Regions from separate parts of the Undibacterium sp. CY21W genome, predicted to be linked through region 1. Evidence: predicted binding sites of a transcription regulator. Region 1 holds the regulator's gene; each other region holds the start of a gene.

Region 1 (10,388 bases):
TTCTCCTAATACCTGTCGTCAATTACGCTGTGTGCAGATCAGTGTAAGGCAACAACGCTAAGTAGCGTGCGCGCTTGATCGCTGTATCAACTTGACGTTGGTACAGCGCTTTAGTACCAGTCAGACGTGCAGGCATAATTTTGCCGTTTTCTTGCACGAAATCTTTCAATGTGTCGATATCTTTGTAATCAACTTTTTCTACATGTGCTGCTGTGAAGCGGCAGAATTTTTTGCGTTTGAACAAAGGGTTTTGTTGTTGACGCTTTTGCTTCAATTTGCTTTTATCAAATTTTTTACCGAATGCCATTTGTGGCTCCTAATCTAGTAAATTTGCCCGTATTCCATTGATATGAAATACCAGACTTTTGCTGTTGCGATTTTTGCGTGCTAAAAAACCCGTGAATGCAATCTCAACATCTAAAGGCAGTTCGGAGAATTTTCCTGAAATTTCACCTGCAGCTTGTGCGGAAATTTCAAATTCAACCAATCGCCCTGTTCCGGCTTCCACCTGCTGCGAACTGTGCATCAATATTGCTGATACTATTGGTATCCCAGCTGGCGTGTAACGTATCGCTGATTTCTCTATGATACGAGCCATCACTGTCAGTTGATTCACTGTTTTTTATACGACCTTTTTCAAATCAAATGAATTAAGCAGCTGGTGCTTCAACGCGCTGTGCTTTAGCCGCGTCTTCTTTTTGAACAGCTTTCATCATTGGAGATGGTGCTGTTTCAGCTTTTTTCATTTTGACTGTCAGGTGACGCAGAACGGCATCATTGAATTTGAATGCTGTTTCCAGCTCAAGCAATGTTTCTGCATCGCACTCAATGTTCATGCAAACATAATGTGCTTTAGCCAATTTTTGAATCATGTAAGCCAATTGACGACGGCCCCAGTCTTCAACGCGGTGAACCTGACCACCACGTGCAACAACGCTAGCTTTGTAACGTTCGATCATTGCAGGAACTTGCTCGCTTTGATCGGGATGTACAATAAATACGATTTCATAATGACGCATATATTCTCCTTGTGGACAATAAAAATAGCCTGCCTCGGCGTCAAGACGAGTGCAGGAAGAGGAAAGCCGACGATCATAACGCACTTTTCCGTTTTATTCAATCAATTCAGTACAGAGCTAATCCGATGGTACTAGATTGCACATAGCCACAAAATTTCCTTGCACTTCACAGCGCACTGTATAAAAATACAGACTGTTTTTATATACAGCGTAATGATCTACGTTCACACAAAATGCTTAAGCTGACAGCCCGACAAGAGCAGATCCTGAATTTAATCAAAGATGCCATTCAAAATACAGGCTTCCCGCCGACCCGCGCTGAAATAGCGGCTGAGCTGGGCTTTCGCTCCACCAATGCAGCGGAAGAGCACCTGCAGGCACTCGCAAGAAAGGGCGTGATTGAAATAGCGCCCGGAACATCGCGCGGCATACGCCTGCTGGAGTCAGAATTATCAAGTCATATCACAGGTCAACAACTGGCGTCATCGCAATCTGTTTTTTCTCAGATAAACCTGCCACTGATCGGGCGGGTTGCGGCCGGATCGCCAATACTCGCATCAGAACACATTGAAACCAGCTACCAAGTAGACCCTGCACTGTTTTCTGCCAAGCCAGATTTTCTTCTCAAGGTTCGCGGCATGTCTATGCGTGACGCAGGCATACTCGATGGCGATCTGTTAGCAGTAAAGAAGACTGATACTGCAAGAAATGGGCAAATTATTGTTGCCAGGCTTGGCGATGATGTGACTGTCAAGCGCTATAAAAAAACCGGAAATTCTGTTGAATTAATTCCTGAGAATCCTGACTACTCAATTATCAAAGTAAATGAAAACGAGGAAAATTTCTCACTGGAAGGACTGGCTGTCGGGCTGATGCGAAATTGGATCTGATACTAAGAAAATCAAACGAAAATATATTGCTATCAATGACGCTTAGATAAAATCTAAATAAAAAAAACGCCCGAAAATTCGGGCGTTTTTTTATCCATACAACATTAATGCTTCACAACAGCAAGATCAGCAGAAGGCTCACTTGATCCAGCAGCAACGGGAATTTCCGCGTCAACCAAAGGCTGCGGCTGACGCTCCAAAGCAATTTCCAACACCTTGTCTATCCAACGCACCGGGATAATTTCCAGTTTGTTTTTTACATTGTCCGGGATTTCAGCCAGATCCTTTGCGTTCTCCTCCGGAATTAAAACAGTTTTAATTCCGCCGCGATGCGCTGCCAGTAATTTCTCTTTCAAACCACCAATTGGCAACACCTCGCCACGCAAAGTGATCTCACCTGTCATCGCAACGTCCGCCCGCACAGGAATCCCGGTGAACACAGATACCAATGCGGTCGTCATTGCGATACCAGCAGAAGGACCGTCTTTAGGTGTCGCCCCTTCAGGTACGTGAATGTGAATATCACTCTTCTCAAAGACATCAGCCTTAATGCCCAAGCGCTGAGCCCGGCTACGCACAACTGTGCGGGCAGCTTCGATCGACTCCTTCATGACATCACCTAAGGTTCCAGTGCGGATAACGCCACCTTTACCGGGCATAGAAACAGCCTCGATAGTCAAGAGATCGCCACCAACTTCCGTCCATGCCAGACCAACTACCTGACCAATTTGATTATCCTTGACCGCAACGCCAAAATCGTATCGGCGTACACCCAAATATTTATCCAGATTTTTGGAGGTAATCGTCGCTTTTTTCTCACTCTTCTTCAGCAAAAGCATTTTGACGACTTTACGACATATTTTGGAAATTTCGCGCTCCAGCGAACGAACACCAGCCTCCCTTGTGTAATAGCGGATAATATCTCTGATCGCACTTTCTGCGACAGTGATTTCCGTTTCTTTCAGGCCGTTATTTTTAATTTGCTTTTGCAACAAATAGCGCTGAGCAATGCTGGTTTTTTCATCCTCTGTGTAACCAGAAAGACGAATCACTTCCATCCTGTCCAACAATGCAGGAGGAATATTGTACGAGTTAGACGTCGCGACAAACATCACGTCAGACAAATCAAAATCGACTTCAATGTAGTGATCCGAAAACGTATGATTTTGTTCAGGATCAAGCACCTCCAGCAATGCGGACGAAGGATCGCCACGGAAATCCGCCCCCATTTTATCGACTTCATCCAACAAAAAAAGAGGGTTGCGAACACCGACCTTGGCCAGGCTCTGCAAAATTTTACCAGGCATGGAGCCAATGTAAGTGCGACGATGTCCACGAATCTCTGCCTCGTCACGCACACCACCAAGCGCCATGCGAACGAACTTGCGATTTGTTGCCCGGGCAATCGACTGACCGAGAGACGTTTTACCGACACCCGGAGGGCCGACCAGACACAGAATCGGAGCTTTTAACTTATCCACACGTTGCTGAACAGCAAGATACTCAAGAATGCGCTCTTTAACCTTATCTAAACCGTAATGCTCATCCTCCAGAACCTTCTCAGCATTCGTCAGATCATTATTTACTTTGGATTTTTTCTTCCAAGGCAAACCAACAATAGTATCAATATAATTTCTGACAACTGTTGCCTCTGCAGACATCGGTGACATCATTTTGAGTTTTTTCAACTCATTAAGAGCCTTGTCGCGAGCTTCTTTCGGCATTTTGGCGGCAATGATTTTTTTCTCAAGTTCATCGATATCTGCACCCTCTTCACCTTCGCCCAGCTCTTTCTGAATCGCTTTCACTTGTTCGTTCAGATAGTACTCACGCTGCGATTTCTCCATCTGACGCTTAACGCGACCACGGATACGTTTTTCCACCTGCAAGATATCGAGCTCGCCTTCAAGTTGCCCAAGCAGATGCTCAAGCCTTTTGGCTACACTGAAAATTTCCAGGATCACTTGCTTTTGCTCCAATTTCAGAGGCAAGTGTGCCGCGATGGTATCTGCAAGACGACCGGCGTCGTCAATGCCAGAAAGAGAGGCAAGAATTTCAGGCGGGATTTTTTTGTTCAGTTTTACGTATTGATCAAACTGTTGAACAATTGCACGACGCATCGCTTCAACTTCGGAATCATCTTCCTCAACTGCTGCAACCGGCGTCACTTCAGCACTGAAGTGTGACTCAGAATCATGAATCTGGTGAATGCGGGCACGCTGCGCCCCTTCAACCAATACTTTTACTGTGCCATCAGGCAACTTCAACATTTGCAAAATATTGGCTATACAACCAATTTCATAAATATCGTCAGCCGAAGGCTCGTCCTTCGCAGCGGCTTTTTGAGCAGCAAGCATAATGCTTTTACCCTGCTCCATTGCAGCCTCCAAAGCCTTAATGGACTTTGGGCGCCCCACAAACAGTGGAATAACCATATGGGGAAATACAACCACGTCACGTAATGGCAGCAGCGGCAGTTGAATTTGCTCGGTAATTGAAGTAGTTGTCATGGCGCACCTTTCATAAATACTAGTTGGTAATGTTGGCGCACAAGGCTAAAACACAAGCCCATTATCAGAAAAAACAATAAAAAAGCTACGCAGAGAGCTCCTCCGGGTAGCTTTACGGCTGAAGCCATGTTTCTTCCTACTTCATTCTACTTCGATTAAAAAAAATGCGGTGAATAACCATAAAAAAAAGGGGATATCTCCCCTTTTTTGCAAAAACTCAAGCTCCGGACACTTTGGCTTGCTCGTGATAAATAAGCAAAGGCTTAGCACCGTTAGTGATAGTCCCCTCATCAATCACCACTTTTTCAACATTTTGATGGCTAGGCAGATCGTACATAATATCCAACAATGCATGCTCCAGTATCGATCTCAAACCACGCGCACCAGTTTTACGGGCAATCGCTTTTTTTGCAATTGCCTGCAAAGCAGCCGGGCGTATTTCAAGCTCAGTGCCTTCCATTTCCAGCAGTTTTGCATATTGCTTAATCAGCGCATTTTTTGGCTCAACCAGGATCTGAATCAATGCCGCTTCATCGAGTTCGTTGAGCGTTGCAATCACAGGCAAACGACCAACCAATTCAGGAATCAAACCGAACTTAATCAAATCCTGCGGCTCCGCATCCTGCATCATCTGACTTGCGCTTTTTTCCGTCTGACTTTTAACGCTGGCTGAAAAACCAATACTGCTACGCTCTGATCTGTCTGAAATAATCTTTGCCAGGCCATCAAAAGCACCGCCACAAATAAACATGATATTCGTGGTATCGATCTGAATGAAGTCCTGATTTGGATGCTTGCGACCACCTTGTGGCGGCACCGATGCCATCGTGCCCTCGATCAGCTTCAGCAGAGCCTGCTGCACGCCTTCACCAGACACATCACGTGTGATCGAGGGATTGTCAGATTTACGGGAAATCTTATCAATCTCATCGATATAGACGATGCCCTTCTGAGCACGTTCGACTTCATAATTACAGTTCTGCAGCAATTTTTGAATGATATTTTCAACGTCCTCACCAACATAACCAGCCTCGGTCAAGGTCGTTGCGTCTGCGATCACAAACGGTACATTCAACATGCGAGCAAGCGTCTGCGCCAGCAACGTTTTACCTGACCCGGTAGGGCCAACCAGCAAAATATTACTCTTGGCGAGCTCTACATCATCCTTTTTACCCAGATGCTTCAGACGCTTGTAATGATTGTAGACAGCGACCGCCAGAATACGCTTCGCGTTTGGCTGACCAATCACATACTGGTCCAATAAATCGGTAATTTCCTGGGGAGTTGGCAGCTCAGTTTTCGCGCTCGCTATATTGTCAATTTCAGATACTTCATCGCGAATAATGTCATTGCACAAGTCTATGCACTCATCGCAAATAAAGACCGAAGGCCCTGCAATCAGCTTCTTAACCTCATGTTGACTCTTTCCGCAGAATGAGCAGTAGAGCAGTTTTTCACCGCTGGAGGATTTTTTATCGGGCATGGTACGAATATGAGAAAAACAAAATAAATATAAATCGGAACGAAGAGCATATTACCTGCAAAAACAGTTTTCGTCATTGCATGCACAAGATCCGGAAGTACCTGAGAAATCGAATAATTTAGAAAATAAATAAAAAACGCCCGAACCTTTATGGGAACGGGCGTTTATCTAATTCAAGCAGCTTAAGCGCGATGAGTCAAAACTTTATCAATTAACCCGTATTCGACAGCGGCATCAGCCGACATAAAATTATCACGATCAGTGTCTTTGGCAATCTGATCTAAGCTGCGGCCTGTGTTTTCCGCCAGAATGCCATTCAGACGTTCGCGCAAGTACAAAATTTCACGCGCCTGAATCTCAATATCTGAAGCCTGCCCCTGTGCACCACCCAAGGGTTGATGAATCATAATGCGGGAATTCGGTAAAGAGAATCGCTTACCTTTAGCACCTGCCGCCAGCAAAAAAGCCCCCATCGATGCAGCCAGACCGGTACACAATGTCGACACATCTGGCTTAATGAACTGCATGGTGTCGTAGATCGCCATCCCGGCAGAAACGGAGCCGCCCGGAGAATTAATGTAGAAAGAAATATCCTTATCTGGATTTTCACTCTCCAAAAACAACAGCTGCGCGACGACCAGATTTGCCGTCTGATCATTCACCGGACCAACCAGAAAAATCACACGCTCTTTCAATAAGCGGGAATAGATGTCATAGGAACGTTCACCGCGCCCACTTTGCTCTACCACCATAGGCACCATGCCCAGCATATTTGTATCCAACGCCGAATTACGGATGACGCCTGTCATGTGATTTTCCTTTTAAAACTTATGCTTGTGCGTTATTGCCCATCAACTCATCGAAAGGCAGTGTTTTTTCAGTCACTTTCGACTTACCGAGAACATAGTTAACGACGTTTTCTTCTAATACAAGGGCCTCAACTTCTGCAAGGCGATTACGATCACTGTAGTAGTACTTCACTACTTGTTGCGGATCTTCGTAGCTTTGCGCGAAATCTTCAACCTGAGCTTTGATCTGCTCTGCAGTTGCCTGCAAGTTATTAGCCTTGACCAATTCAGCCAAAATCAGACCCAGACGGACACGGCGCTCTGCTTGCGCATTGAACATCTCAATCGGGAATGGAACGTCTTTCACGTTCATGCCACGTTGTGCCATATCCTGACGAGTCATTTCAGCCAGACGCTCACTGTCTTGCGCAACCAAAGAAGTCGGAACATCAAATGTCACCGCCTTAACCAAAGCGTCCATCACGCTTTCTTTTGTTTTCGCTTTAACACGGCCTTTAACTTCGCGCTCGAGGTTTTCTTTGATGTCAGTGCGCATTTTTACCAGATCGCCATCTTCAACGCCAAGCATCTTAGCAAATTCAGCATCAACTTCAGGCAAATGCGCCCACTCCAGCTTTGTCAAAGTGATGGTAAATTCTGCAGTTTTACCGGCAACATCTTTGCCATGATAATCTTCTGGGAACGCCAGCGGGAACGTTTTAGATTCGCCAACTTTCAAGCCAACAGTGGCTGTCTCAAACTCTGGCAACATGCGGCCTTCACCTAACACGAAAGTGAAACCTTCGGCCTTGCCACCCGCAAATTCTACGCCGTCAATTTTACCAACGAAATCAACGGTGACACGGTCGCCGTTTTGTGCAGACTGATCTGCACCACCATCACCATGCGCGCCCTGTTCGCCTTTAACGTGGAAATGCACGCGTTGCTTGCGCAGGATATCAATCGTTTTATCGATCTCTGCATCAGTCACATCGGATTTAACCTGCTCAACTTCAGCAGCAGACAAATCGCCAACAACCACTTCAGGATAGACTTCGAAAGTCGCAGTGAAAGCCAGAGTGCCTTCAGCAACGCCTTCACCTGTTTTTGGCTCAATGTTTGGGTAACCAGCAACACGCAGATTGCTTTCACCAACGGCCGCAGCAAAAGACTGACCAACTTTATCGTTCAGCACTTCTGTTTCAACCTGGTAACCGTATTGTGCGGCAACCATCTTCATAGGCACTTTGCCTGGACGGAAGCCAGGTGCTTTTGCTGTGCGTGCGCGCACCTTCAAACGTTTTTCAACTTCTGATTGCACATCAGCGATCGGGAAGGAAATTGTAAGGCGGCGTTCCAATTTATCTAAAGTTTCGACTGCAGTTGCCATGAAAATCGTCCAAATAGTAAAAATTCTGTGGTGCGAGGAGGGGGACTCGAACCCCCACACCATTGCTGGCGTCAGGACCTAAACCTGGTGCGTCTACCAATTTCGCCATCCTCGCGGGATGAGTTATGTTACTTACCGGCACATCCGACGCGTCCGGCACAAAAGCAAAGGGCGACCCGAACATCAAGCGTCGCCCAAAACTATTAAATAGTGGCATTACAACTCCAACCCGTAATTCTACTGGATTTTGTAAGCCCGTGCCTTATTTTTTTAATGCTTCAAAAAAAACATTTCAGGCAACTCTGCGTCGCTTACCTGAAACATCCCTCTCCTTTTGCTTACGTCGGCTTTTTAACACGGAACCATGCCGCATACAATGCCGGTAAAAACAGCAAAGTCAGACCGGTTGCGATGATTAAACCACCCATAATTGCGACGGCCATCGGCCCCCAGAATACCGAGCGCGACAAAGGAATCATCGCCAGCACCGCCGCCGCCGCCGTCAGAATGATAGGACGGAACCGACGGACAGCTGATTCAACGATCGCAGTCCAGACATCTGAGCCTTCCTGGATATCCTGCTCAATCTGATCAATCAGAATGACTGAATTACGTATAATCATACCGAACAAAGCAATGACGCCCAGTTGCGCAACAAAACCAAACGGTCTCTGCAGCACAAGCAATGCCAGGGCAGCTCCCGCCAATCCCAGCGGCCCGGTCAGGAAAACCAGAATGACGCGGGAAAAACTATGCAGTTGCAACATGAGCAGCGTAAAAATGATAAACACGACTAACGGTACATTGGCAGCAATCGATTCTTGCGCCTTGCCGCTATCCGCTGCGGCACCAGCTAACTCCACTGCATAACCCGGAGGCAAGGCGGCCTGAATACCCTTCAACTGCGGTGCGATCTGGCTTGATACGGTCGGCCCCTGAATGCCATCAACCACGTCAGACTGTACGGTAACAGCCCACTCCCTCCCCTCGCGCCAGACCACGCCTGGCTCCCAGACCAGTTTGATCGTCGCGATCTGCGACAAAGGAACCGATTTTCCGCTCGCAGTAGGGATATTCGCATTGTTCAATGCGTTCACGGTTGAACGCTCATCAACTGGCTGACGCACCACCATGTCGATCAACTTATTGCCATCGCGGAATTGCCCGACGGTTGTACCGCTCAGAATCGTATTCGCCGCGCGCATAACGTTTTGCGAGGTCACACCCAATACCCGCAACTTGTCCTGATCCAGGTCGATACGCACCACTTTCACCGACTCATTCCAGTTGTCGTTCACACCAATCGCATTCGGATTCGCCATCATGACCTGCTTTACCTGATCAGCAATCTCTCGCACCTTCGCCACTTCCAGCCCGGTCACGCGGAATTGCACAGGATAAGGCACCGGTGGTCCGTTCGGCAGCAATTTCACGCGACCGCGTACCTCAGGAAAATCCTTCTTGAAAATATCGACAATTTTCAAGCGCAGCGCCTCTCTTGATTTTAAATCTTTAGGCAAAACAACCAGTTGAGCCACATTTGTCTGCGGAAAAATCTGATCCAGCGGCAGATAGAAACGTGGACTACCGGTTCCCACATAACTCGTCACACTGGAAACGCCCTCCTGCTGCCGCACAAAGTTTTCAAATTTCTTGGTCTGCGCTTCTGTTGCCGCAAATGACGAGCCTTCCGGCAACCACAATTCGACCATCAATTCAGGACGATTTGAATCCGGGAAAAACTGTTGCTCAATAAATTTAAAGCCAAATACTCCAAGGCCAAACACACCCAGGGTAATGGCTATCGTCAGCTTGCGCCACTCGACACACCAATTCACCAGCGCGCGGAAACGGTTGTAAAACGGCGAATCAAACAGCTCATGATGGTGGTTATCATTGACGTTATGCGGCTTTACCTTTAACAGCAGATAACCAAGATAAGGCGTAAACAACACAGCTGCCAGCCACGAAATAATCAGTGCCAGCGCATTCACGGAGAACATCGAAAACGTGTATTCGCCCGCTGCCGATTTAGCCAGGCCGATAGGCAAAAAGCCTGCGGCCGTAATCAAAGTTCCGGTCAACATCGGCATCGCCGTTGATGTATAGGCAAAGGTGGCGGCGTCAAAGCGAGAGAAGCCCTCCTCCATTTTACGCACCATCATTTCTACCGCAATAATCGCATCATCGACCAGCAGACCGAGCGCAATAATCAAAGCGCCAAGTGAAATTTTATGCAAATCGATGTCAAAGATACGCATGAATAAGAAGGTAATCGCCAACACCAGAGGAATCGTCAGGCCAACAA
Region 2 (10,388 bases), on a different contig from region 1:
GCATATAACTACAATACAACCACGGTTGACAGCGGCCAATCCAGCGTCGCCACCAATGCGGCACAGCGCAAGGTGTTCGAAGAACGTCTGCCACGCCAGAAAGCGACGATCAGCGGTAACTATGAGACCGGCAACTGGGATGCACTGGCACGCGTTCGCTATTACGGTGCCTGGACCGATAATTCCGGCAATGCGACCGGCGATATTTTCCAGCGCTTTGGCGGCATTCAGTTTCTCGATATCGCCCTCAGTTACAAGCTTAGTCAGAAGCAATCGATACGCGCCGGTATCGATAATCTGCTGAATAAATACCCCGACGAAGCCAGCTTTCAGGCCAGCCGTGGTCTGATTTACTCACGTAACGCACCGTATGACACGGACGGCCGCAGCCTCTACGTTGAATACAAGGTGAAATTTTGAGTGGTAACAGTATGAAAAACAACGACAAAGTCGATGCCAGGCGCCGTCATTTATTATGCTCAGGAGCACTGTTGGGAACGCTGCCGCTGGCATCCGGTAGCGCGGATGCGGCAAGCCAGACATCACCAGCTTCACTAGCTGCACCAGCTATGCCGGTCGCCCCTGTTGGCGCAACACCGGCGACGCTGGCGCGTGATAACGCTTACTGGAATGCAGTCGCAGCACAATATGACATCACGGATGATGTCATTCTGCTCGACAATGCTTACTGGGGTTCGATGTCGAAGTCTGTGCTGGCCGATTATCAACAGCAATTGGCGATGGTCAACCGTGGTAACGCCTGGTACGGGCGGGTGCGCTTTCCTGCCGAGTTCGAGACTGCCCGCAAACGCACCGCCGACGCACTCGGCGTTCACCACGATGAAATCGTATTTACGCGCGGCGCAACCGAAGCCTTGCAAGTGCTGATCGCGGGTTACCAACGCCTGACAGCGGGTGACAGCGTGCTGTATGCCGATATCGATTACGACAATATGATCACCACCATGCGCTGGTTAAAGCAACGCCGTGGCGTCAACGTTGTGGCGATCAGTATGCCGGAGCCATTCAGTTACGATGCCGTGGTCGCCGCCTATGTGGCAGCGATGGATCAGCATCCGCGCCTGAAATTAATTCTGCTCACGCATGTCAATCACCGCAACGGCATGGTCTTACCCGTTGCCCACATTGCCCGGCTCGCGCGCGAACGCGGTATTGATGTGATCGTCGATACCGCCCACGGCTTTGGACAACTCGACATGCGCATTCCTGATCTGCAGGCGGATTTCGTCGGCATTAATCTGCACAAATGGATAGGCGCGCCGGTCGGTGTCGGCGCGGTGTATATCAAGCGTGGGCGCGTGCGCGATATTGCCCCTTATCTGGGTGAACCTGATGGTGACGACATCAGCACACGCGTGCACACCGGCACACTGAATTTTGCGGCTTACCTGAGCCTGCCGAAAGCGCTTGATCTGCACGCAGCGATCGGCGTGGCAAACAAGCAGGCGCGTCTGCAGTATTTGCGCAATCGCTGGGTCGAAGGCGCGCGCCAGATCAAGGGCGTAACTGTGCTGGCCTCGTCCGATACGCGGCTGAGCAGCGCCATCAGCGCATTCCGTCTGAAAGGAAAAACCAGGACGGAAGACACCACGGGATTAACAACACAGCTCGCCTTGCAACACGGTATTTTTACGGTTCCCCGCAACGGCCTGGTATCTGGCAGTTGCATCAGAGTCACACCCGGAATTTTCACTCCCGAATCACATATTGATGCCTTACTCGCAGCGATGCAAAAAGTGGCCGCAGCTTAATGCACATCATCGTATTTCACCGGACGAAATACGATGTGACGCGATGTGATATGACTATGTGAATAAAAGCCGCCAACGATGGCCTGATACTCACCTTCGCACATATCCAACTGTTAAAATTCCGGCATGCCTCGCTTTGCTTATTCTTTTTTATCTGGTTGTTTGTTGTTCTGCGCATGCAGTCTGGCACCCGCAACCGTCTGCGCCAGTCAGTTATCGGTGGTCACCGAGAGTTTGCCACCGCTGAATTTCGAAGAACATGGCAGCGTCACCGGCTATTCCACCGAAATTGTGCAGGCGGTTTTGCAAGAAGCAAAGCTGGCAGCCCCGATAGAACTGATACCCTGGGCACGCGCGTATCAACGGGCGCTGCAACAACCGAATACCCTGATCTATTCCATGACCCGCACGCCCGAGCGTGATGCGCAGTTTGAGTGGATAGGCGTGCTCAGCAACCGCCAGATTTATCTGTATAAATTGAAGTCCCGCACCGACATACAGATAAAAACACTGAGCGATGCCGGTGCTTATAAAACCGGGCTGGTAAGGGAAATGGCGTCAGCGAAAGAGTTCATGCGCAAAGGACAGTTTCCTGACTACGTGGTCGACTACGCACCGACTGACGAATCCAACATGAAAAAATTTCTGATGGGCCGCGTTGATCTGGCCATTTTTCAGAACTGGAGCGCCGCGTTTTTAATGAAGTCGCAGAACCGTACGATGGATGAAATCGAACCCTTGCTTTTAATCGATGGCAGCAGCAATTATTATCTCGCAATGAGCAAAAACAGCGACCCGGCGCTGGTGAAAAAGCTACGCAAAGCTTTTGAAAAGGTGCAGCAATCCGGCTTATTCGACAAGCTGCGGCTCAAATATCTGCGCTGATGTCTAAGCTGATACGTCTAAGCTGATACTTCAGCCGAAATCTACGCTGAAAAAGCGGGTATTTTCATATACTCCCCCTGCTTTTTCATAAAACATGCTTAATGTCCTTATGTTTAAAGGGCTTTAAAATATACTCCCCCCAGTATATTTATCGTCAAAACAGGCCTAATTGCTGCCCGCTGGCGGCCTCTGTTTCAGCAAGTCGCACGCCCAGACCAAGCAGGCGCACGGGTAACTGGCGGCGCTGTAATCCGGTTTCCAACAATTGCTGAAACAAACCGAGATCCAGCGTTTTTGAAACGCATTCGACGGTGGTGATACGAAAATCAGAAAAGCGGATTTTGACGTAGAGTTTATGAATATGGCTGATCGCATCTGCCCGCTGCACCCGCTGTTGCAGCGACGCGTATAAAGCAGGCAGTTCGGCCACACACGCGGTCAGATCGGGCAAATCATGGACATAGGTTTCTTCGGTACTGACCGATTTGCGCTCGCTGCTGGCGCGCACCTCGCGCAGATCAATACCGCGACACAACTGATACAAGCTATTGCCGAGCTTGCCGAAATGCTGCATCAGATCCGCCAGCGACCAGGCACGCAAATCGCGGCATTCCTGAATGCCCATGCTGTGTAATTTGGCGGCAGTGACTTTGCCGACGCCAAACAATCTTGCCACCGGCAAGGCGGCAACGAACTCTTCCACCTGATCCGGCAAAATGACGAACAAACCATCCGGCTTGTTCCAGTCGCTGGCAATTTTGGCGAGAAACTTATTTGGCGCCACGCCAGCCGAAGCGGTGATACCGACGGTGTCGGCAATCCGGGCGCGGATTTCACGCGCAATCAGGGTCGCGCTGCCATGATGGCTGGTCGCCTGACTGACATCGAGATACGCTTCATCCAGCGATAAAGGCTCGACCGCCTCGGTGTAGTCGCGGTAAATCGCCAGAATCTGGCGCGATGCAATCCGGTATTTTTCCATCGTCGGCGGCAAAATCAGCAGCTCCGGACAACGGCGTACTGCCTGCGACATCGGCATGGCTGAACGGATGCCGAAACGCCGCGCCTCGTAATTACAGGTCGCCACGACGCCGCGTTGATCCGGTTGACCGCCAATCGCCAGCGGCCTGCCCCGCAATGACGGATCATCCCGCATTTCTATCGAGGCGTAAAAACAGTCGCAATCACAATGAATAATTTTTTTCAAAACGCAGATCGTTGGGGTGGGATTGAAACTCATTTCATCAATAGGGATGAATTCTGGTTTATTTTATCTGTTTTTCTCTACAAAACTGTATGCATATACAGTTATTTCAATCTTGCTTGCGCCATATCAGCGATGACAAAGCGCAAAAATTACGTCACTATCTGAAAGTTTTCCTTTCCTGCGGCTTCAACATGAAAAAAACTTTCTCCTTTGTCTCCAGACTCATTTCCGCATGCACGATTGGTCTTGCGTTAAACCTTGCACATGCCGACGTTGCCAGACCATACGACGAAACTGCTGATGCGCCCGCCGCAGTCGCCAAAGCGCTGACGCAGGCACAAGCCAGCAACAAAAAAGTGCTGGTGATTTTCGGCGCGAACTGGTGCAAGGATTGTCTGGAGCTCGACCGTTCTATGCAAGGACAAAGCGCCGCTCTGATCGCCAGCAAATTCGTGCTGGTCAAAGTCGATGTTGGTCAGTTTGATAAAAATCTGGCGCTGGCAAACAGCTACGGCAACCCGATTAAAAAGGGTATTCCGGCCGCTGTCGTTTTAAAAGCAGATAACAGTGTCTTGTTTGCATCGAAAGGCGGTGAATTGTCGAATGCACGCAAAATGAGTGAACAAGGCGTGTATGATTTCTTCAATCAGATCATCACACAGCACCCGTAACATCAGGTTTTCTGCTGTCATCTGAGATACGCAGCAACGGCGGCAGCAACGGCTCGCTGCCGGTCATGGGCATGATATCGGTTGTGCGTTGATCACCCAATTTTTCTGCACATTTTTTCTGTCTTTTTTAAGCAAGCTGATGTCTGTCACACCAACGCCACCCAACCCGGTTGCTGCAGAGATCACGGCAGCAGAGCTGAACGCACTGAAAGCCAGCCAGGCCTTGCTGAATAATTTCTCGCGCTTTCTGCCGGCAGTTTTTTTTCAGTATCAACGTTTTTCCGCCGAACGCTTTTGTTTCAATTATGCAAGCGAGGCGGTTGAACGTTTGTTTGAATTCAGTGCCGCAGAACTGTGCGCGGACGTCAATATTCTGTTCAGAAAAGTGCATCCGGCAGATTTATCTGCATTCATGCTCAGCGTCCGCACGGCGGCCGAACATCTGCACGTCTGGACGCATGAATTCCGCATCGTTCTCAAGAATGGCGAAGAGCGCTGGATGGCGGGCGAGGCCAGCCCGGAACTGCAGGCCGACGGCAGTCTGCTGTGGCATGGCTGCTTTATGGATCAGACCCGCAGCAAACAGACCGAGCGCAGCTTAATCACGGCGGAACAACAGCGGCGACTGGTCATGCAGGCCTCGAATCAGGGTTTGTACGACATCAACCTGAACACCGGCGCGGCCACCTTCAGTCCCGAATACAGCAACATGATCGAACACTCAATCGAAGAGTTTGCCGATCCATTTGCATTCTGGGATTACTTCTGGAAGCACAGCATCCATCCGGATGATGTGGCCGGAATAAAAGAAGCCTATCGCATCCATTTTGCCTCGAAAGGCAAAACCGATTATCACGCCGAGTTCCGACAGAAAAATCGTGCAGGCGAATGGCGCTGGATTATGTCACTCGGGGCCGCTGTCGAATGGGATGAAAATCAGCGTGCCGTGCGTATCGTCGGCACCCACATCGACATTACGGAACGCAAACGCACAGAAGAACAATTGCAGCTGAATCAGGAATTGCTGCGCTCAAATAATGTCCGTTATAAAGAATTGGCACGCGAGCTGGAAATTCTGATCGCCAACGCGCCGGTGGGCATTATGTTCGTCAGCAACGGCGTCATCATCCGCGCCAATGAGGCTCTCGCCGATTTGTGCCGCTTCCCTGATACGAAATCAATGATAGGGGTAAAAACCACTTTTCTGTACCACAACGATGAAGACTACCGCGCCTTCGGCCAGGCAGTGATACCGAATCTGGAAGCCGATGAACTGGTAGAGCTTGAATGGTATCTGCGGCGCGCCAATGGCGAGTCGTTCATGGCGCGCGTCGCTGGTCGCGCCCTGCCCGCAGAAACCTACGAAAAAGGGGCGGTCTGGATGATAGAAGATATCACCGGACAAAGAAAAACTCTGGATGCGCTGCGCGAAAGCGAAAGCCGCTTGCAGCGCATCATGAATTCCAGCCTGATCGGCATTTTGTATGGCAGTGACGGCTCCCGTCTGACGGACGTGAACCGCATGTTTTGTCAGTTGTCCGGATACTCGCGTGAAAGTCTGCTGGCAGAGCAGTTTCTGTGGCGAGTCGTGTTGTCAGAGCAGGATCAGTATCTGGTACATCAGGCATATACAGAAATGCTCAGCACCGGTACCACGGCGCCGTTCGAAGTCATGCTGCGACGTGCCGATGGTTCGGCAATACCGGTGCTGGTGGGTCTGGGTTATCTGGAAAATTCGCCGCGCGAGTGGGTCGTCTTTGTCATGGACATCAGCGAGCGCCTGCGTATCAATCAGCTCAAGACGGAATTCGTCTCGATGGTCAGCCACGAACTGCGCACGCCGCTGACCTCAATACGCGGCTCACTTGGTTTGCTGGAATCCGGCGTCGGCGGCACCTTACCTGACGCGGCCCGGCAATTGATACGGATCGCGCACAATAACAGCAAGCGCCTGGTGAATCTGGTCAACGATATTCTCGACATCGATAAACTGAACAACGGCAAAATGAATATCCGTTCAGAGCCTGTCGATCTGATCGAGATGCTGCACAATGCGATGGAAGCGAACGAAGCCTACACCAGCTCGTTACGCGTCGGGCTGATCATGGAACAACAAGTGATGCAGGCCTGGAGTCTGGGTGACCACGACAGGCTGATGCAGGTGATGGCGAATCTGATCTCCAACGCGGCCAAATTCTCACCCGAAGGTGAAAGCGTGACCGTCAGGATTTATCAGGAACAGAGCCATTATCATATCGCCGTCAGTGATCGCGGCCCCGGCATTCCACTCGATTTTCAGACGCAATTATTTGAACCGTTTACGCAGGCCGACGGCACCAATACCCGTCGCCAGGGAGGAACCGGTTTGGGGCTCGCCATCACCAAAGCCCTGGTCGAAAAAATGCATGGCGAAATCTTTTTCCTGAGTTGCCCCGGTGAAGGTTCGACATTCTGGTTCAGCTTACCGGCGTGCGTACCGCCAGCGTCTGCCATCACCTGAAATCTGGCATTCAACGCAGCTGCATCTGCGCCTGACTCTGACGAAATTCAGCCGGAGTCTGCATCGTCCAACGTCTGAACGCACGCCGGAAACTGCGACTGTCGGAATAGCCGAGTTCTTCTGCAATGCGTTCCAGACTCAGGCCGGTTTGCAGTAATTGCCGCGCCCGTCCGATGCGGATAGTTTCGGCAATCTGGAAATACGAGGTTCCTTCGCGCGCCAGCAAACGATGCAAAGAACGTTCGCTGGTACCCAGGACAGATGCCGTCTGTGCCACGCTGTGCAATTCACACTGAAGCGCGGTCAGGGTGCGCAGCAGGCTTTGCCGTCCAAGCACACCAACCGCCGCCAGTTCCGCCTGACAGGCATCGTGCGAAGTATGTGCCAGCAGCGCATCCGGTTGCGGCAACGCCATCTGCAACACCTGGTTGTCGATCACAATACGACTGACATCAGCACCTGCGATCACAGTACAAGCAAAGAATTTTTCGTACGCTGTCAGACTTGCGCCGGGCTGCAAACGCAGTTCCACCCTTACCAGCTGAAAGCGGCGGCCACACAGTTGGCGCGCCGCATTGATGGCGGTGACCAGATGATCGACTTCCAGAAAATCCTGTAATTCCACATCGTCGAATAAAGGCAAGGCAAGCAGTGCCGATTGTTGCGGCCCCGCTTCCAATTGCAGATGCACCATAGAGCCGGCGATCAGTTGATAGTCGAGACCGAATTGCATAGCCTGCGCCAGCGTTTCCTGCGCACGCATACCGGTGGCCATCTGACCTAGTTGCGGCAAGGCTTTGCGCGTACCGGATCGCAGCCCCAGATCAGCGCCACCACGGTGTCTCGCCTGTAACAGGCCTTCGCGTGCCTGGGCATAACTGATGCGGTTATCGTGATGATCGGCAAATGCGGGAAACATATCCTGCCAACGCCAATTCTGCTCACGCGCGATCGCCAGCACACCGCTGAACGGATGAGCAGGAAATACCGCATCTTGTACCGACAAGAGTGCTGATATGGTGGGCGCAGGCTGGTTCATCTGTGATGGTCTGACAACGTGGCAGTAAATGTCCTTACTTTAACCGAAACGGCATACTAATATCGTCGTACCGTACACCGGAAAATAAAACAACAGGCCTGACGCTGGCGATGCCATCGCGTACAGCCTCATCCAAAGAGAGAGACACATGAATAATATCAGCGACTATATTGTTGTCGGCGGTGGTTCCGGCGGTTGTGCCGTGGCCGGACGCCTGACTGAAGACCCGGATCTCAGCGTAACCGTGCTGGAAGCGGGCGGCGGAGGCGACAGTATGGTGGTGAATACGCCCGCTGGTGTGGTTGCCATGCTGCCAGGCAAACTGAATAACTGGGCGTTTGAAACCGTGCCACAACCCGGCCTGAATGGACGCCGTGGCTATCAGCCGCGCGGCAAAATGCTGGGTGGGTCTTCCGGTCTGAATGCAATGATTTACGTGCGTGGACACCGGCAGGATTACGATCACTGGGCAGCGCTGGGCAACACCGGCTGGTCGTATGACGAGGTTTTACCGTATTTCAAACGTTCAGAAAATAATGAAACCCATCATGACGCATACCACGGCAATGCCGGGCCGCTGCATGTCAGCGAGTTGCGCACAGATAACCCGTATCAGCAATTGCTGATCGAAGCGGGCAAACAAGCGGGCTTTCGCATCAATACCGATTTCAACGGTGCCGAGCAGGAAGGCATAGGCTTGTATCAGCTGACCCAGCACAATGGCGAACGCTGGAGTGCATCGCGCGCGTATCTGCGGCCGCACATGGGCAAGCGGCCAAACCTGCGCGTCGAAACCGGCTGCTATGTGACCAGAATTCTGTTTGAAGGCAAGCGTGCCGTCGGCATAGAAATGCTGCAAAACGGTCAGAAAAAAACTCTGCATGCACGACATGAAGTATTACTTGCAGGCGGTGCTTTGCAGACCCCGCAATTGCTGATGCTGTCCGGCGTCGGCAATGCGAATGCGCTGCAAAGCATGGGAATTCCTGTGGTACACGACCTGCCCGGCGTTGGTCAGAATTTGCAGGATCATCCGGATTTCGTGTTCAAATATCGCGCGAAAAGCCTTGATCTGCTTGGCGTTTCTGCTGCTGGCAGCCTGCGTCTGCTGCGCGAACTGATGCGCTATCGCTCGCAACGGCGCGGCATGCTGACCTCGAACGGCGCCGAAGGTGGTGGCTTTCTGAAAACGGATCCGTCTTTGTCTGCGCCAGATATTCAATTGCATTTCGTCATGGCGATGCTAGACGACCACGCGCGCAAATTGCATCTCGGTCATGGCTACTCGTGCCACGTCTGCCTGTTACGCCCGAAAAGCATAGGCGAAGTCACGTTAGCCAGCCCCGATCCTATGGCGACGCCGCTGATCAACCCGCGCTTTCTGGAACACCCCGACGACATGGAAGTCATGCTGAAAGGCTTTAAGCTGACCCGCAAACTGATGGATGCACCCGCAATGGCGAATGCCCGCAGCAGCGATTACCAGACCGCTAATGTGCATACCGATGATGACATCCGCGCCGTCATCCGTCAGACCGCCGACACCGTCTATCACCCTATCGGCACCTGCAAAATGGGCACCGACAACATGGCGGTGGTTGATCCGGAGTTAAAAGTCATCGGCCTGCACGGTCTGCGCATCGTCGACGCGTCGGTTATGCCCACTCTGCTGGGCGGCAATACCAATGCGCCAACCATGATGATCGGTGAGAAAGCAGCGGACATAATTAAGGACGGACTGCGCGCCTGACCATCACCAGAAACCACTTAACAACGCATAGCGGTAACCCAGCATGTTTGCGCTGCCCCGCTCACTTCCCTGTCGTGCTGGATGGAACCCGCTGGCACGACAGCGGCCAAATTGCGCAGCCCCGCTACGACAGGCATGCGGCACGATTGACCAGCCAGCGCAGTGCGATATTCAAATAAAGCTGAATCGCATGTTTATGAAAATCAATGCCAATGGTCACGATGGTATTCGTGGTGGGTTCTGGTGATGCATTAATGATATGCTTGTGCATGACTTCTCCCTATTGATTGGATCATGATGTTGACTGGAATTTCCATCTTTGCACTACTTTGCCAAACAGTAAAGGTGACGCCATTTTCTTGGGACGGGGAAGTCCCTTTCTTTCGTCAGGCTTATTTTCGGGAGATGCTGTGAATTATTGTCGATCAATTGCAATCCTTCTTGCCAGCGCATCGCTATGGGCACTCGCCAGTGACGCTGCTAGCGTCAACATGAATAGATGCAAGCTGTCTGACGGGCGGATTGAATTTACTGATCAGCCATGTCCATCAGATGCGTCCTCTG
Region 3 (10,388 bases), on a different contig from region 1:
CGTCTTCGGGAGAGACCCGGGCAGACGCCTTGCTGTTAAAAATTGAAGTCAGATATTGTTATAAGATGATATTTCCTGTGATTGATGTACTCGTAGGAACGATACTAAAAGATTTCAGCTCGGGCGGTGATAAATTGTGCTATGAAAGCCTCGGTATTCCTATCGTTTCGCAGGCTGTAATACGTATGACTACGCCACCGGTAGAGAGCAATTTCTGATGCGCAACTGGAGCAAACTTATCGCGATCAGCGATCTGCATATCGATGTCGCCGGGAATTTTTTTCAGCGATTTTTGGGCTTGATGGGACGACGCTCGCTGCACGACGATCGTGCTTTGCTGATTGTCCCTTGTTCAGATATCCATACGGCATTTATGCGGTTTCCGATTGATGTCGTGTTTATTGATCGAGATGGCTACATTATCAAGATCGTACATCGCTTGCGACCTTGGAGATTTGCGCTGGCTCGGCAAGCCTATGCCTGCCTTGAACTCAATAGTGGCGCAGCTGAACGCTATCAGTTACAGACGGGGCAGTCTCTGCTACGCAATGGCATGTTTCAGCGGCCAGTGAATATATGAGAATTCAGTTTAATCATAGCTGTATTGCCGCAATGTTGTTCTTTTGTGCGCATCCTGATCTGCGTGCCGAAATATTTACTTATGTCGATCCAGCTTCTGGTGTGACGTTGATGAGTAATGTGTCGCCGACAGTAAATCAGCAAATAGAGAATAGCAAACGGATATCGAATCATGGTCGCGTAAGTCAGACTAGTCCTGCAGTACGACCGGTGAATTTTCCAACGGTAAGTTCGCAAACGCAAAAGGAACGGGATAACGACCGGCGCGCTATCTTGCGGAAAGAATTGGAAAACGAACAGCGTAGTGCTGATGTCGCGCTTGTGCGTCAGGAACCTATCAGTGTATTGCATCGGCACTTCGAAAACATTGCAGCATTAAAGCGTGAGTTGGGTGCATTACCCCCTTAATTTTGGCGTAGAAAAATTTATTTCAGGCGAAAAAGCAGGATAAATGGGATTATCAGCAGGGATCAATATGAAAATGAAAACAAAAGCAGCAATAGGTCAGTGGCAGAATGTGATGTTAACAGCAGTTCTGAGCAGTGTGTTCAGCATGATGTTAAGTGCTTGTGGTGGTGGCGGTGCCGATGCACCTGGACAAAAACCTGCCATCGGTTCTGTTAGTTCACCTGTCAACGCGGCGGTGTTAAGCATCAGCCTCTCAGACATTAGTGGTAAGGCCAGTAATGTCACCACATTTAACAGCCCCTTGATTGCCACTGCCCGTATCGTTGATAGCAAGGGGGCACCGATACCGAATACGCTGTTGGCGTTTAGTTCGGATTTGACGCTAGTCGGATTTCAACCGGGCTCAGGTAGTTTGATGACAGATGCCGATGGCAGTGTAAAGGTGAAATTGTCTCCGGCCTCGCTGACGGCATATGGCGCAGGTGTGCTGAAGGCAGTCGCCAGTTATGCCGGTAACAGCGTACAGGCACAGGCGACATTTATGGTCGGCGACAGTAAGCTCAGTTTGAATTTCGTTACACCTGTGACTAGCCCCATTCTGCTTAAAGCGTATGCATCGACCATCATCATTCTAGATGTCAAGAGTGACGGTGCGCTCTTTAGCTCTAGCCCCGTTTCTATCAGCCTGACATCAAATTGTGCAGCCGCTGGCAAAGCAAGTTTTCCCGCCAGTGTGTCGACCGTGAATGGTCGGGCGCAACTGACTTACCGGGATATTGGTTGCGGACAAACGGATACCTTGTCAGCTGCGATTACCGGTGCAACAACTTCTGCGACCACACAAATCCAGGTGTTATCACCTGATGCGAGTTCGCTAGAGGTCGGCCAGATTATTCCGGTGGATAAATCGATTGTGATCAAGGGAGCAGGCGGGTCTGGGCGCACTGAAACTGCAACGATCAAATTCCGTGTTATCGATCAGTTTGGGAATCCCCTGCCAAATCAGACAGTCAGTTTTACGACCATCTCGACAAAAACTGTCACGCTGAATAAATCATCTGATGTCAGTGACAGCAATGGAACAGTGACGACAACAGTCAACTCTGGTGTAGAACCAACAGCTTTACGAGTGCAGGCGACACTGGCAAATGGAGTATCTTCGATTTCAGATACTATTTCGGTGTCAACTGGTTTACCGACACAAACATCATTTTCACTGAGTGCGGCCAGCTATAACATTGAAGGCTACAATTATGACGATACCCAGACTGCCGTCAGTCTGTTGTTAGCTGATCAGTTCGGAAATCCCGTCGCAGATAATACGCCGGTGGTATTTCAAACCGATAGCGGTGCGATTGGTAGCGCATCGCGCGGAGGGTGTAATACTCAGAATGGAGGATGTGCAGTCACATTTCGCAGCCAAAATCCTCGTTATAACAGTGATGCCGCCGCTCCACAAAAACGAGCGGGGCTCGCAACTATTGCCGTCTCTTCTCTCAATGCCAATACAGCGTTGACTGGCCAGACGGCAATTTTTCTCAGTGGTAGTTTTGCCAGCAATATCACCAGAATACTGGATGACGGCAGCAGCGTTCCTGTATCTGATGGTATAACTTTAACTAATAGTGGTTGCTCAGCGATGTTACTGCGTCTACGTATCAGTGACGGGCACTTTAATCCTATGCCAAATGGTACTGTATTGAGTGCTGCGGCTCTGGATCAATTAGAAATCACTGATATTTTTCCGTCCAGCGTGCCTAACATTGCTCCGACTTATAGCGGCGCTTATGTAACAGGTGATCAGGGGTCCGTACATCTGATTCCCGTTAAACCAAGCACTAGCGTTTGCCTTGATAGTGGCACAAAACGTCTTACGGGAAGTACCATTCTTCAAATTAAAACTCCGAATGGAAATGTTACGCCGCTCAGTGTCAAAGTAACGTTCCCCGGCGGAGCATAAGCTCATTGACATGACGGGACGTAGTCAGAAATCAGAGAGAGAGACATATTGCTTTCAAAAGAAGCTCATCAAATATCTTTTGGCCTTTTTATTTGGAGGCTTAATGACTGTCGCTTATGCGCCAGTTGAAGCATGGTGGTTTCAGATAATTTGTCTCTCTGGCTTATTTTTGTTACCGAAGGCGCGCATTGCTGAAGGTTTTTGTATCGGATTTTATTTTGGCTTAGGCTGGTTCAGTTTTGGTATGTGGTGGGTACTTCCCGCTATTGTCCGACATTCGCATACCAGTTGGAGCATTGCTTTTTTATTGAGTAGTTTGTTACTCGTTTATTTGAGTTTATTTCCAGCTCTTGCCGTGAGTGTGTTATCCGCGCTAAATAAATATGGATCAGAACAGCCTCATTATTTTCTGTTACGTTGTGGAACTACTGCATCTGTTTGGGCGTTATCTGAATGGTTCCGTGGCAATTTATTTTCTGGCTTTCCTTGGCTAGCAACGGGATATGCTCAGGCGAGTGGCCCGCTGTCGTCGTTTGCATCGATTGCCGGAATATTTGGCCTAACTTATCTTAGTGCCTTGTGTGCAGCAATGTTGGCGAGTGTCTGCAAAGAATTGGAGCAGCGGGAATATACAAAAATAATTCCACTAGTAATCTTGAGTTTGACAGCGCTATATCTTGCAGGACAAGGTTTGCAACGCATAGAGTGGACTGAGGGTAAAGGGACATTGAGGGTAAGATTGATGCAAGGCAATTTATCGCAGCAAGATAAATTTTCTTCTATTGGTGTAAGACAAGCGATACACACGTATGGAAAACTGATGAGCGACAGTCAGGCAGAATTGACAGTTTTACCAGAAACAGCGATCCCCATCGAATGGCATTCACAGTCACCTGAACTGTTGGATGCATGGAGAAAGACTGCCACCGACCGAAATACATCGATCTTGGTAGGTACGGTCATTAGCACTCAGAAGCAAGAGCGCCTAATGACTACGAATAGTGCTATTGCAATGATGCCGGGAAGTTCATCCGCTCTTGCTTACGACTATCGTTACGACAAACAACATCTTCTCCCCTTTGGTGAATTCTTTCCAACAGGGAGCCGGTGGATAGAGTCGATTCTTGATCAGAATTATTCTGACTTTACTTCAGGGAATACATATCAAGCCCCATTAGTGATTAACAATAAAAAAATAGGCGTCAGTATATGTTTCGAAAATTTATTCGATATCGGGACTTTAAACAGAGTTGGTGATGGCGATACTTTAATTAGTATCAGTAACTTTGCCTGGTTTCTTGGTTCGGCAGCTCCGGCACAACATTTGCAGATAGCCCGGGTGCGTGCAATTGAATTAGGTCGCTGGGTGGTGCAGGCCTCGAATACGGGGCGTACCGCCATGATTGATCAACATGGTCGTATTCGCCATGCTTTAGAAGAGGATGTAACAGGCGTATTGGACGGTGAAATTCAGTTGATGACCGGAAAAACTCCGTTTATGCATTTCCGAAATGGACCTATATTGTTTATATGTTTCTTACAAATAATATTTTTACCTTTCGTTTATTTAGGGAGGAAGTCGAAATTTAAGGTGCGTGTATGTTAGTACTGTTCTCAAGCGTCATCCGGATCCTTCGTTAGGTGTACTTCCTCAGAATTCTTACTGTAGCTTTAAATTTCTTTGAGGACGAAGTAGTTTCCATCATTTTCTTCTGTGCTTACAAACAAATAACTTTTCTGATTGAAGTGTTGAACGTTTAATCCTGATTTCAAGCGGACTACTTTTTGACCTTTTATTGCTATTTCATTGAACCCGAGATCTATTTAAAACTAAGTAAGCGCTGGATTAGTACGTTTAATAGTTATTTTTTGCAAGAAATAACTGAGGCACAGGCGGTAACCATTTATCGCAATAATCGCGATGCTTTCCTTTAATGGATTGAAGTCATAACTCACTGATTGCTGACTCAACCGACATGAAAGATTTTCTCTTGTGCTCCCATATTTCTAAAGTCTCTACCGAATTTGATGAGCACTGCAAGTTACGGTCTGATCAAACACTGACCGTGTAGCAGAAAATGTATCAAGAATTTTAAGCCGGATGAACCAAGAACTGGATCGATGCTGGTTCTGTCTGATTAGGGAGTTAGGGCGGTATATGTGGAAACGGCCTACCGAAGCAGGCCGTTCAACTCACTTATCTTTGGGGCAAGGTTTAGCCATCCGAGGAGTTGAGAAAATAGCGTCGGAGTCGTCTTCGCGTATGTTGTGGTAAGGATAGCGTTGCAAAAATGCTTGCTGGGAGATTTCATCTAAGTCTCCCAAAAGTTCAGAGTTAGGTGAATTTCGACAGTCTTGTCAGCGGATATGTACATAAAATAAAAATCCCGCTTGCATAAATCACTGTTTTTTTATACAGTACTGTCAAACGCAGTTAATATTAATTGCGGTTTGACTTTCCACCCGCTGCTTATTGAATGAAAGAATGTATGGACGATAAGAAACCTGAAAACAGCTCAGAGAAGAGCAAGGCACTCGCCGCAGCATTGGCGCAAATCGAGAAGCAATTTGGTAAGGGATCGGTCATGCGTATGGCTGATGGTGCTGTGGTGGAAGAGGTGCAGGTTGTTTCCACTGGTTCGCTCGGTCTGGATATCGCCTTAGGTGTTGGTGGCTTGCCACGCGGGCGTGTGGTTGAAATTTATGGCCCGGAATCTTCAGGTAAAACCACTTTGACTCTGCAAGCGATCGCTGAGATGCAAAAGATTGGCGGTACTTGCGCATTTATTGATGCTGAGCATGCATTAGACGTAGGTTACGCTCAGAAACTGGGCGTGAATTTAAATGATCTGCTGATTTCTCAGCCGGACACAGGTGAGCAAGCGCTGGAAATCACGGATGCGCTGGTTCGTTCTGGGAGTGTCGATCTGGTCGTAATTGACTCAGTTGCAGCATTGACACCACGTGCTGAAATCGAAGGCGACATGGGCGATTCTTTGCCAGGCTTGCAGGCTCGTTTAATGTCGCAAGCTTTACGTAAGCTTACCGGTAGTATTAAACGGACGAATACGTTGGTGATTTTCATTAATCAGATTCGTATGAAAATTGGCGTTATGTTTGGCAGCCCGGAAACGACGACTGGTGGCAATGCCTTGAAGTTTTACGCTTCTGTAAGGCTGGATATCCGCCGTACCGGTTCTATTAAGGCTGGCGATGAAGTGATCGGTAATGAAACTAAAGTCAAAGTTGTCAAAAATAAGGTTGCGCCACCATTCAAAGAAGCACATTTTGATATTTTGTATGGAGAAGGAACGTCTCGTGAAGGAGAAATTCTTGATTTGGGTGCGGATGCTAAAATCATTGAAAAAGCCGGTGCGTGGTACAGCTACAATGGCGAGCGCATTGGTCAAGGTAAAGATAACGCTCGTAATTTCCTGAAAGAGCGTCCGCAGCTTGCGCATGAGATCGAAAATAAGGTACGTGAACATCTTGGTGTGCCTTTGTTGCCTGCGATCAGCTCTGACGCAGTTTAAAGATACTTACCGGTAATCATTCAGGATAGAACAACAGCCGATAAGCCCTCTTTTAATGGGTTTATCGGCTTTTTTAATCGTGATGAAACAAAAATTAAGTCTTAAAGGCAGGGCACTCAGGTATTTATCTATGCGTGAGCACAGTCGCGCCGAATTATTCAGAAAACTATCTTCACACGCAGAAGATGGGGATGATGTCGATGCCATTCTTGACTGGCTTGAAGAAAATAATTTTCTATCTACAGAAAGATTTTCAGATTCGTTGGTCAACAGACGTTCGGGGCGCTTTGGGAATCATCGTATTCTGGCGGAGTTGCAAAGTCACAACGTAGATGCAATAGAAATGGATCGGATTAAATCCGAATTAGCAGAGTCAGAGACATCCAGAGCAGTTGAGGTATTGCTCCGCAAATTTCCACACCCGCCCTTGAATCAAAATGAACGTCTCAAGCAAAGTAGGTTTTTACAACAAAGAGGTTTTTCCGGGAAGTCCATACAACTTGCCCTGAAGACGGAACGTTCAGCCAATGATTAGCAAAAGTAAATCACGGTTTCGTCATGCAAAAAAAAATGATGCGAGATACGAGTTGCTTAATTAGCTGTGCTAGAATCCGCAGGTTTTTTGCAGCGCCGCAGGAGCGGCTGCTACCGTAGAAGCTGCGGTAGCGACACGCAATTGTGGCTAATTTAAAGTAAGCCGCTTAAAAGGCATGATGCCCTTATCTACTCCCAATATACAACGCACGTTGAAGCATACGCGTGCGATCAGCATATCCGCGTTCGCCCGGGACGATGGATTATGGGATCTTGACGCGCGTATCACTGATCATAAGACCCGTGATATTACGCTTGCGTCCGGCGTCCGGCCGGAGGGTATGGCTTTGCACGATCTTCAGTTGCGAGTCACTATCGACTTGCAGCTAACTATTGTCGATGTGCAAGCGCTTTCAGCAGCAGTTCCTTATCCTGGTTATTGTGAAGCGATAGAGGCTGACTATAAAAAGCTTATTGGACTCAATTTGATGCAGCAATTTCGTCAGGGAGTCAAAGAGCGCATGTCAGGTGTTAATGGTTGCTCTCATTTAACGGAACTTGCTTTAGTACTCCCAACCGCTGCTATCCAGGCTTTTGCCGGCGATGTTATTGACACTCGCGATGGCGCCAGTAGCTCAACCGAATCTCAACAACCTTTTCAGCTTGACCGTTGCCACGCTTTGCGTTTGGATGGTCCGGCTGTCGTTCAGTATTACCCGCGTTGGGCTAAATCTGTGCCTAACGCAAAATCACCCAGCTAGTTTGTTTTTTAATTATTTATACCTCAGTGTCTGAAGGGAAGTCGTATGAAAATTCATGAGTATCAGGGTAAAGAAATCCTCCGTAAATTCGGAGTGACCGTACCACGCGGTATCCCATGCATGTCTGTTGAAGAAGCCGTTAAAGCGGCTGAAACTCTGGGCGGGCCAGTCTGGGTAGTCAAGGCGCAAATCCACGCGGGTGGCCGCGGTAAAGGTGGTGGCGTGAAAGTCGCAAAATCTCTGGAGCAAGTGCGTGAATACGCTGATGCGATCATGGGTATGCAACTGGTGACACATCAGACTGGTCCGGAAGGTCAAAAGGTTCGTCGCCTGCTGATCGAAGAAGGCGCAGATATCGCGAAAGAACTGTACGTCAGTATGGTGACTGACCGTATCAGCCAACGCGTTGTATTGATGGCATCGTCTGAAGGCGGTATGGATATCGAAGAAGTTGCAGAAAAACATCCAGAGTTGATTCACTCTATCGCGATCGATCCAAGTGCTGGCTTGCAAGACGCAGAAGCTGATGATATCTCCCGCAAAATCGGGGTGCCAGAAGGTTCTATCGCTGATGCGCGCGTTCAATTGCAAGGTTTGTTTAAAGCCTTCATGGAAACAGATTGTTCTTTAGCTGAAATCAATCCTTTGATCTTGACTGGTTCAGGCAAAGTAATTGCACTCGATGCGAAATTTAACTTTGACGCGAACTCTTTGTTCCGCCAACCTGAAATCGTTGCTTACCGCGATCTGGATGAAGAAGATCCAGCGGAAATCGAAGCGTCTAAATTTGACTTGGCTTATATCTCACTCGACGGCAACATTGGTTGCTTGGTCAACGGTGCAGGTTTGGCGATGGCAACGATGGATACCATCAAATTGTTCGGCGGTGAACCAGCTAACTTCCTCGACGTAGGTGGTGGTGCGACAGCAGAAAAAGTTACTGAAGCCTTCAAGATCATGTTGAAAAATCCAGGTCTGAAAGCGATCCTGGTCAACATCTTCGGCGGCATTATGCGTTGTGACGTGATTGCAGAAGGCGTGATTACCGCGTCTAAAGCAGTGTCATTGCAAGTGCCTTTGGTTGTACGCATGAAAGGTACAAACGAAGATATCGGTAAGAAGATGTTGGCTGACTCTGGTCTGCCTATCATTTCTGCAGACACGATGGAAGAAGCAGCGCAGAAGGTTGTTGCCGCTGCTGCTCAAGCTTAATTATCGCAAGGAATCACTATGTCCATCCTGATTAATAAAGACACTAAAGTTATTACCCAAGGTATTACTGGTAAAACTGGCCAGTTCCATACACGTATGTGCCGCGATTACGCAAACGGTAAAAACTGTTTCGTTGCAGGCGTAAATCCTAAGAAAGCTGGTGAAGATTTCGAAGGCATTCCAATTTTCGCGAATGTTTCCGAAGCGAAGGCAGCAACAGGTGCAACTGTTTCTGTGATCTATGTTCCACCAGCAGGTGCTGCAGCTGCGATCTGGGAAGCGGTAGAAGCGGATCTCGATTTGGCTATTTGCATCACTGAAGGTATTCCTGTCCGCGACATGATGATGTTGAAAGACCGCATGGCTAAAGCCGGCAGCAAAACAAAATTGCTCGGCCCTAACTGCCCAGGTCTGATCACGCCAGACGAAATCAAGATTGGTATTATGCCAGGTCATATTCACCGTAAAGGTCGTATCGGTGTGGTTTCCCGTTCAGGTACTTTGACATACGAAGCTGTTGGTCAATTGACAGCATTGGGTCTGGGTCAGTCTTCTGCAGTTGGTATCGGTGGCGATCCTATCAACGGTTTGAAACATATCGACATCATGAAGATGTTCAATGATGATCCAGATACTGACGCTGTGATTATGATTGGCGAAATCGGTGGTCCAGATGAAGCGAATGCATCTTACTGGGTACGCGACAACATGAAGAAACCAGTCGTTGGTTTCATCGCTGGTGTGACTGCGCCTCCAGGCAAACGCATGGGTCATGCTGGTGCGTTGATTTCCGGTGGTGCCGATACTGCGCAAGCAAAATTAGACATCATGGAAGAGTGCGGTATTAAAGCAACGAAGAATCCATCTGAAATGGCGCGTTTGTTGAAAGCAATGCTGTAATTTTCTTTATATTCAAAATAAAAAAACCGCGATTTTCGCGGTTTTTTTTCGTACTCACACTTTGCTTTTGAGTATATGAAGTGCAAACTCAATACCTTAATGTTAAGCTAGCAACGATAGGCAATATTAAATAAACTAAACTTCCTTGGTTTTCTGCCCGAGCCTGTAATCAATGAGCGCTATTTATCGATGTCACATCAGTATGTACTAGAATTTGCTGCACTGTCTGATATCGGACGAGTCAGGAAACATAACGAAGATGCGATTGTTGTCTGTGCTGATTACGGCTGTGTTGTGCTTGCGGATGGCATGGGAGGATATAAAGCAGGAGAAGTTGCCAGTGCGATGACGGCAAAGATTGTTGCTGATTATCTCTGCGCAAAACTGGATTCAGCATGGTATACGAAATTGGGTTTCCAATCGATTCATTTGTCGCGCTGGATCTCAGATGCCATTCATTTAGCAAATCGTCAGGTCGTGCAGACTTCACAGGAAAATCCG

What was found. The regulator LexA, encoded in region 1, represses DNA repair genes until DNA is damaged. The targets are predictions, from matches to a motif close to ACTGTATNNNNATACAGT.
Region 2: dinB (DNA polymerase IV) is a predicted target of LexA. The motif match lies at 3,949-3,966, and genes of this name have one in related genera.
Region 3: recA (recombinase RecA) is a predicted target of LexA. The motif match lies at 5,350-5,367, and genes of this name have one in related genera.

Annotation. Positions count from the first base shown of each region.
Region 1 is NZ_JACOGE010000008.1:116,178-126,565, reverse strand. Features, by position in the region: gene rpsR (30S ribosomal protein S18) at 23-307, opposite strand; gene priB (primosomal replication protein N) at 317-616, opposite strand; gene rpsF (30S ribosomal protein S6) at 651-1,019, opposite strand; gene lexA (transcriptional repressor LexA) at 1,253-1,909, shown strand; gene lon (endopeptidase La) at 2,014-4,419, opposite strand; gene clpX (ATP-dependent Clp protease ATP-binding subunit ClpX) at 4,637-5,902, opposite strand; gene clpP (ATP-dependent Clp endopeptidase proteolytic subunit ClpP) at 6,085-6,711, opposite strand; gene tig (trigger factor) at 6,731-8,080, opposite strand; tRNA gene H8K29_RS16710 (tRNA-Leu) at 8,109-8,195, opposite strand; gene H8K29_RS16705 (efflux RND transporter permease subunit) at 8,419-10,388, opposite strand, start outside.
Region 2 is NZ_JACOGE010000001.1:167,470-177,857, reverse strand. Features, by position in the region: gene H8K29_RS00800 (TonB-dependent siderophore receptor) at 1-420, shown strand, start outside; gene H8K29_RS00795 (aminotransferase class V-fold PLP-dependent enzyme) at 432-1,772, shown strand; gene H8K29_RS00790 (ABC transporter substrate-binding protein) at 1,899-2,657, shown strand; gene dinB (DNA polymerase IV) at 2,812-3,897, opposite strand; gene H8K29_RS00780 (thioredoxin family protein) at 4,056-4,535, shown strand; gene H8K29_RS00775 (PAS domain-containing sensor histidine kinase) at 4,675-7,035, shown strand; gene H8K29_RS00770 (AraC family transcriptional regulator ligand-binding domain-containing protein) at 7,046-8,074, opposite strand; gene H8K29_RS00765 (GMC family oxidoreductase) at 8,223-9,824, shown strand; gene H8K29_RS00760 (hypothetical protein) at 9,949-10,095, opposite strand; gene H8K29_RS00755 (DUF4124 domain-containing protein) at 10,235-10,388, shown strand, end outside.
Region 3 is NZ_JACOGE010000001.1:967,829-978,216, forward strand. Features, by position in the region: gene H8K29_RS04320 (TadE family protein) at 1-218, shown strand, start outside; gene H8K29_RS04325 (DUF192 domain-containing protein) at 218-580, shown strand; gene H8K29_RS04330 (hypothetical protein) at 577-987, shown strand; gene H8K29_RS04335 (Ig-like domain-containing protein) at 1,055-2,947, shown strand; gene lnt (apolipoprotein N-acyltransferase) at 3,051-4,553, shown strand; gene recA (recombinase RecA) at 5,437-6,480, shown strand; gene recX (recombination regulator RecX) at 6,563-7,015, shown strand; gene H8K29_RS04355 (DUF2889 domain-containing protein) at 7,194-7,775, shown strand; gene sucC (ADP-forming succinate--CoA ligase subunit beta) at 7,806-8,987, shown strand; gene sucD (succinate--CoA ligase subunit alpha) at 9,006-9,887, shown strand; gene H8K29_RS04370 (Stp1/IreP family PP2C-type Ser/Thr phosphatase) at 10,077-10,388, shown strand, end outside.